2 linked regions of the Fodinicurvata sp. EGI_FJ10296 genome follow. The protein of the gene in region 2 interacts with the protein of the main gene of each other region in a pairwise test. Links are inferred from orthologs where the notes say so. Each region holds a gene or a part of one and is shown on either strand. Other genes may lie near its edges.

Region 1 (3,136 bases), on a different replicon or contig from region 2:
GGCGTCGCCAGCAACTGCACGGTCGCTTCTTCATCGGCTGGCGGTGGCGGTTCCGGAAGATCCACCACCTTCAGGACTTCGCGCGGATCGCCGTACCGACTGAACTGCAGGGCCCTCATCGTATTCCCCTCCGATGGCTGGTAGGACTGGTTGCCACAACGGGCGTTGCTCGCGAAGCTACATGAAATGCCACAATAAGCAATTTTAAGTTGTATTTGCGGGCGAAAAAAGAGGCGGCGTCATCGACAGCCGCCTCTCTTCGGCTCGTCCCGATTTCGCCTAAACGTCGAGATTCGATACGTTCAGCGCGTTTGCCTGAATGAATTCGCGCCGGGGCTCGACCACATCGCCCATGAGCGTGGAGAAAACCTCCTCACTGTCGTCAGCGTGGTTCACCTTGACCTGAAGCAGATTCCGAACGTTGGGATCGAGAGTCGTCTCCCAGAGCTGTTCGGGGTTCATCTCGCCCAGCCCTTTGTAGCGCTGAATGGTAACGCCCTTCCGGCCCAGTTCCATAACCCGCTCAAACAGGCTGACCGGCCCCAGGATGTCGATATCGGCCGAACCCGTCGACAACACACCCCGCCCGGCATAGCGCTCCGCCATTTGTTCCTGATAGGACCGCAGGCGCCGGGCTTCGCCGGTTCCCGAAAGCGCTGGATCGAGCCGGCGCGATTCCGACACGCCGCGCAGCGTCCGGGTAAACAGCAAGCCGCCATCGGCGGTGGCCATGCCGCGCCAGCCGCGCTCCAGCACCGGGGAACGTTCATCGAGAACCCGGCCGATCATCTCGGCGATCGGCTGGGCCGACGCCTGATCGGTCAGCACCTCGGGATCGAACGCGCCGGCGATCGCCGCATTTTCGACCACGACCGTCGATCCGACCTTGTTGGCAAGCGGCATGATCAGATGCCGGATATCCCGCGCCTGCTGAACGGCGGCGTGCAGATCCTGCCCGGTAAGCGTGGTGCCGTCGTGCAGAGTCAGCCGGGCGTCCTGAATGCCCTGATCGATCAGATAGGTTTCAAGTTCGCCATCGTCCTTCAGATAGAGCTCTTGCTTGCCGCGCAGCGCACGATAGAGCGGCGGCTGGGCGATATAGAGGTAGCCACGGTCGATGATCTCGGGCATCTGGCGATAGAAGAACGTCAGCAGCAATGTCCGGATGTGAGAGCCATCGACATCGGCATCCGTCATGATAATGATCTTGTGATAACGGGTCTTTTCGATATTGAATTCGTCGCGAATGCCAGCGCCCAGAGCCGTGATCAGCGTCCCGATTTCCGCCGATGACAGCATCTTGTCAATGCGCGCCCGCTCGACGTTCAGGATTTTGCCCCTGAGCGGCAATATCGCCTGCATCCGGCGGTCGCGGGCCTGTTTGGCCGAACCGCCGGCGCTATCGCCCTCGACGATGAAAAGTTCGCTTTCCGCCGGGTCGCGAGACTGGCAATCCGCCAGTTTTCCGGGAAGCGATGCGACGTCGAGGACAGTCTTCCTGCGGGTCAGTTCCCGAGCCTTGCGCGCCGCTTCCCGCGCCTTGGCGGCTTCGGCCACCTTCTGGATGACCTTGCGGGCCTCGTTGGGGTTCTCACCCAGCCAGGTCGACAGCGCCTCGTTCACGACGCTTTCAACGATTGGACGAACCTCGGACGAAACAAGCTTGTCCTTGGTCTGGCTGGAGAATTTCGGATCGGGCACCTTGACCGACAGCACGCAGGTCAGACCCTCCCGCGCGTCGTCACCGCCGATGGTGACCTTTTCCTTTTTGGATATACCGCTATCGGCGGCATAAGCGTTGATCTGGCGGGTCAGCGCGCCGCGGAATCCCGCCAGATGCGTGCCGCCGTCGCGCTGGGGGATGTTGTTGGTGAAACACAGCATCGTCTCGTGATAGGCGTCGGTCCACTCCATCGCCACTTCGACGGTGACGCCTTCGCGTTCCGCGCTCAGGACGATCGGCGGCGTGTGAATCGCCGTCTTGGACCGGTCGAGATACTTGACGAAAGCCGTCAAGCCGCCGTCATAGATCATCGTCACGGTGCGGGGCTCGACGCTCCGATTGTCGGTGACGACGATCGTCACACCGGAATTGAGGAACGCCAGTTCCCTCAACCGATGCTCCAGAGTCTCGAAATTGAAATCCAGCGTCGTAAAGGTTTCCGCCGACGGCTTGAACACGATCCGGGTACCGGCGGAATCGCCGGCCGGACCGATGGCCTTCAGCCGCTCTCGCGCCACGCCATCGTCAAACGTGATGACCCATTCCTGGCCATCGCGATAGATTGTCATCTCCAGCCATTCCGACAGCGCATTCACCACCGAAACGCCCACGCCGTGAAGTCCGCCGGAAACCTTGTACGAGTTCTGGTCGAACTTTCCACCGGCGTGCAACTGGGTCATGATGACCTCGGCCGCCGATATGCCTTCTTCTTCGTGAATGCCGACCGGAATGCCACGCCCGTTATCGGTCACTGTCACCGAACCATCCGGATTCAACGTAACCGTTACGGTATCGCAATGTCCGGCGAGCGCTTCATCGATTGCATTGTCGACGACCTCGTAAATCATATGGTGAAGGCCGGACCCGTCGTCGGTATCGCCGATATACATGCCGGGGCGTTTGCGAACGGCATCAAGCCCCCGCAGCACCTTGATGCTATCGGCTCCGTATGCGTCCGCGGCCGCCTGTGCCGAGCCTTTCACCGCCTGCTCACCCATAAGATCATCTCGTTTCAAACGTTCCAGGGTTACCCTGATTTCCCGATCACCGGCCAGCCGGCAGATCAGGAACTCAGAGATATCGTGCCGTCATCGACGGTCAGAACCGTCGCCTCGGGCCGCATGGCCTCGAACAGCGCCGCGTCGGTTCCCGTGAACCACGCCTGCGCGCCCAAGGCCTTGATCTCGGCAAAAAGTGCGGCCCGCCGCCGAGAATCCAGATGCGCCGCCACTTCGTCGAACAGAAGGATCGGTGCAGCGCCGCGCGCCTTTGCGAGAAGTCTGGCGTTGGCCAGGATCAGCCCGAGGAGAAGCGCTTTTTGCTCTCCCGTCGAGCATTGAGCCGCGCCGACACCTTTCGCTCTATGACTTACCAGAAGATCACTGCGATGGATACCATCGGCGGCGCCACCGG
Region 2 (4,494 bases):
GGCCTGAACCAGCGGGCCCACCTCTTCGCGCACGAGTTCGACGCGTTCATCGGTCGAAAACAGCGGCCCTTTCCCGGCATTCCGCGCCACGGCCACGATCAGCTCGTCGCACAAGCTCATCCCGCGCTGAATAATGTCGAGATGCCCGTTCGTTATCGGATCGAACGTACCCGGATACAACGCAACCCGCCGCTTTGGGGTCATTCGTCGTTCCTCCCGCCTGTATCGCCGTCCTCCGGCTCTTCATTGTTTTCTGTCGGGCCGATTTCTGTTGGGCCGATGCCAGCTGGATCGATCCCGGTCGGGTCTGTTCCGGCCGACTCGCCGTCCTCGGGCTGGTCTTCGCCGGCATCATCGACCACCGCCGCAACCGACACCACCCGTTCGCCCGGCGCGACGCGAAAGACTGTCACACCCATGGTCTTGCGGGCGGCTATACGGACATCGTCAACCGGGCATCGCATGACTTGCCCGCCATCGGTAACGAGGATGATCTCCGCCTCGTTGACGACGGGGAAGGATGCGGCGATCGCCTTGTTGCGTTCGCCCATCTGCATGTTCCAGATACCCTTGCCGCCCCGCCCGGTCCGGCGATAGGCATAGGCTGACGACCGCTTGCCAAAGCCGGTCTCGCTGATCGTAAGGATAAACTGCTCCCGCTCTTCCATTGCGGCAAAAGTCTCGGGGTCGATCTCGTAAGCGGCCGCTTCGGGTGCGTCCTCGCCGTCAACGTCCTCGCCTTCGGCCTGTCGCAGTGTATTCGCGCCCTTGAGATAGGCCTGCCGCCGCTCGGCGCTGTCCTCGCTGCCTTCCAGCACCGACATCGAGATGACGCGGTCGCCGTCCGCCAGCCGGATCCCGCGAACGCCCGTGGATGTCCGCCCCGAAAACACCCTGACATCGGTCACGGAAAAGCGGATGCACATACCGTTGCGGGTCGCCAGAAGAATATCCTGATCCTCGCGGCAGGTGCGGACCGCAATCAGCGAATCGCCGTCATCCAGCTTCATCGCAATCTTGCCATTGCGGTTGATCTGGGTGAAATCCGACAACCGGTTGCGCCGAACAGTGCCGCTGGCCGTTGCGAACACGACGTTCAGACCGCCCCACTCTTCCTCGTCTTCCGGCATCGGCATGACGGTGGTGATCCACTCGCCCTTGTCCAGAGGCAGCATGTTGACCAATGCCTTGCCGCGGCTCGTCGGGCTCCCCAGCGGCAGGCGATAGACCTTGAGTTTATAGACAATGCCGCGTGACGAGAAAAACAGCATCGGCGTATGCGTATTGGCGACGAAGAGATCGGAAACGAAATCCTCTTCCTTGGTCGCCATACCCGCACGGCCCTTGCCGCCGCGTTTCTGGGCGCGATAGGTCGAAAGCGGCACCCGCTTGATATAGCCCTGGTGACTGACGGTGACGACCATGTCCTCGCGCTGGATGAGGTCCTCGATGTCCGTCTCGAATTCCGCCTCTTCGATCACCGTGCGCCGCGGCGTGCCGAATTTCTCCTTCATCTCGTCGAGTTCGTCGCGGATGATCGTCAGCAGCTTTTCGCGGTTGCCGAGGATCGCCAGATATTCCGCGATCTGATCGACGACCGCCTGAAGATCATCGCTGATTTTCTCACGCTCAAGGCCGGTCAGCCGGTGCAGGCGCAGATCCAGGATCGCCCGCGCCTGCGTCTCCGACATGGAATACGTGCCGTCCTCGTGCACGGGCCGGTCGGGCTCGTCGACGAGTTCGATCAGCGGCGCGATATCTCCGGCCGGCCAGCGGCGGTCCATCAATTGCTGGCGGGCCGTCTGGGGATCGGGCGCCTGACGGATCAGCGTGATGACCTCGTCGATATTGGCGACCGCCACCCCGAGACCGAGCAATGTATGCGCCCGCTCGCGCGCCTTGCCGAGCAGATGGATCGTCCGGTTGATGACCACCTCTTCCCGGAAATCCAGGAAGGCGCGCAATACCTGGCGCGTCGTCATCAGTTCCGGGCGGCCGCCGTTCAATGCCAGGCAGTTGACGCCGAACGACGTCTGAAGCTGGGTGTACCGATAGAGCTGGGCCAGAACGACATCGGCATTGGCGTCGCGCTTCAGCTCGATGACGACACGGACGCCGTCCCGGTCGGACTCATCGCGCAGGTCGGATATCCCCTCGACCTGCTTCTCCTGCACGACCTCGGCGATCCGCTCCATCATCTTGGCCTTGTTGACCTGATAGGGGATCTCGGTAACGATGATGGCCTGACGGTCCTTGCGGATGTCCTCGATCGCGACCTTTCCGCGCACGACGACGCTGCCACGGCCCGTCAGGGCCGCGGCGCGGCTTCCAGAGCGGCCGAGAATGACGCCGCCGGTCGGGAAATCGGGGCCCGGAATCAATTCCAGCAGCGTCTCCGCGCGGATATCCGGGTCGTCGATCATCGCCTTGCAGGCGTCGACCACTTCGCTGAGATTGTGCGGCGGAATGTTCGTCGCCATGCCGACGGCAATACCGCCCGCACCGTTCACCAGCAGGTTGGGAAACCGCGACGGCAGCACGCTGGGCTCGTGCGTCGTCTCGTCGTAGTTGGGTATGTACGACACCGTATTCTTGTCGATGTCGTCGAGCATGGCTTCGGCCGCCTTGGCAAGCCGAGCCTCTGTGTACCGCATGGCCGCCGGCGGATCGCCGTCCATCGACCCGAAATTGCCCTGTCCGGAAATCAGCGGCAGGCGCATCGCGAAATCCTGCGCCATACGAACCATGGCGTCATAGATCGCCGAGTCGCCGTGAGGATGGTACTTACCCATCACATCACCGACGATACGCGCCGACTTCTTGAAGGGCTTGGTGCTGTCGTAGCCGCCGTCCTTCATCGCGAAGAGGATGCGGCGGTGGACGGGCTTCAGCCCGTCCCGCACATCGGGAAGTGCCCGGCTCACGATCACGCTCATCGCGTAATCGAGATACGAGCGCTTCATCTCGTCTTCGATGCCGACAGCTTCGTGCGGTGACGGATTGACGGTGTCGCTCACGGAAAATCCCTGAAATGCGGTTGGTCTTCACGGGACACACCGCCGGACCGGCGCAAATGCGCCGCCGACGCTCGTCCGCGTGCGCGGTTTAGCACAGTTGGAAGCAGCCCACAATCTGGCCTGCGACACCGCTGCGGGGAGCGGGTCCTTGCCGTCGTTACCCGGCGGCGGCCGAGCGGATGCGGGCATCGCGCGCGGCCAGCCATTGAAAGCGGACGATCAGCAGGCCGACCGAGACGATGCTTGCGACCAGGATCGCTTCCATCAGTCCCATGGCACCGTGATCCATCACAAACGCCAGAAGGTAGCCAACTGGCACCATGACGCCGAAATACGACAGAATGTGGGTCGACGTCGGTATCCAGGTATCGGCCCGCCCGCGCAGAGCATTGGCAACCACGGCCTGTCCTCCGTCGACCACCAGGACGAGTGCGGCAAAGGCGATCAGCGGCGCCGTCAGCGCCAGCAGTTCGGCGTCCGTCGAGTAGAACCCGGCAAATGCGACAGGCATTGCCGCAAAAACCACGCCGATGCCGCCCATCAGGACCGTGTTCAGCCCCAGGCCCGTCCAGCCGGCGACCACCATGTCGGCGGTATCGCGCCGTCCATGGGCGTTACCAACGCGAACGGCCGTCGCCGCACCGATGCCCAGCGCGACCATGAAGACGATACCGACCAGATTGAGGGCGATGGAGAATGCGCCCAGCGGCAGGACGCCCAGCCAGCCCGCCATCAGCCCCAGGATCGAAAAGGCCGTGGCTTCGGCGCCGATGCTCGCCCCGGCGGCATAGCCGATCATCCGTTGGTGCCGCCAGGCACGCCAGCCACCCTCGGCAGGACGGCGGACGGCAAAACGGTCCCGATCCGTCATGAACCAGACGAAGGCAACCAGGAAAACGGCGCCGAAAATCCGCAGGCTGGTGGTTGCCCAGGCTGATCCGGTTGCCCCCATCGGCGGAATCGGCCCCACGCCGAAAACCAGCACCCAATTGAGCACGATGTTCAGCAGATTGGCGATGATCATGAACACCATGCCCGCCATCGGGCGGCCGATGCCTTCCAGGAAGAAGGATGTCGTCAGGTAGATCATCAGAAACGGCAGGCCGATACCAATGACGGTCATGACCTCGCCGCCGCCGCGGCTCAGATCGGCAGACTGGCCGGTCAGGGCCAGGAAAGGGCCGCCGGCGAGCGACAGCGCCCAGCCGGCCACCCCGATCGCCGCGGCATAAGGCATCGACCGGCGCCATGCCGCCCCGGCTTCCTCGGGTCGGCCCCGGCCCATGGCATTGGCCGCGACCACCAGCGTCCCCATCAACAGGCCGAGGCTGCCGACATAAAGGGCATTGATCGGCGCCAGTCCTATCGACTGATAGGCCAGTTCCTCGGAACTGAAACGACCGACCATGACGGTATCGACCAGCGCCATGGACAGCACGCCGACACGCGCCACCATCACGGGAAACGCGAGGCGGAT

Evidence for each region. Proteins that work in one complex are often made in the same cells at the same time.
Region 1: the proteins of gyrA (region 2) and gyrB interact in binary tests that used the Escherichia coli proteins (3 or more experiments, as listed by UniProt). The link is inferred for Fodinicurvata sp. EGI_FJ10296 from one-to-one orthologs.

Annotation. Positions count from the first base shown.
Region 1 is NZ_JBFCVL010000001.1:600,484-603,619, reverse strand. The notes cover bases 1-3,052. They hold gyrB (DNA topoisomerase (ATP-hydrolyzing) subunit B), read right to left. Parts: upstream 2,722-3,052; coding sequence 280-2,721; downstream 1-279. Other genes in these bases: recF (DNA replication/repair protein RecF), read right to left, coding at 2,787-3,052; ABZ728_RS02720 (2-enoyl thioester reductase domain-containing protein), read right to left, coding at 1-119. Outside these bases: more of recF, read right to left, coding at 3,053-3,136. UniProt on the Escherichia coli protein: DNA gyrase negatively supercoils closed circular double-stranded DNA in an ATP-dependent manner to maintain chromosomes in an underwound state.
Region 2 is NZ_JBFCVL010000002.1:290,979-295,472, forward strand. What follows is about bases 1-3,365. They hold gyrA (DNA gyrase subunit A), read right to left. Parts: upstream 3,018-3,365; coding sequence 201-3,017; downstream 1-200. Other genes in these bases: coaD (pantetheine-phosphate adenylyltransferase), read right to left, coding at 1-204; ABZ728_RS04805 (MATE family efflux transporter), read right to left, coding at 3,175-3,365. In the rest of the region: more of ABZ728_RS04805, read right to left, coding at 3,366-4,494. UniProt on the Escherichia coli protein: A type II topoisomerase that negatively supercoils closed circular double-stranded (ds) DNA in an ATP-dependent manner to maintain chromosomes in an underwound state.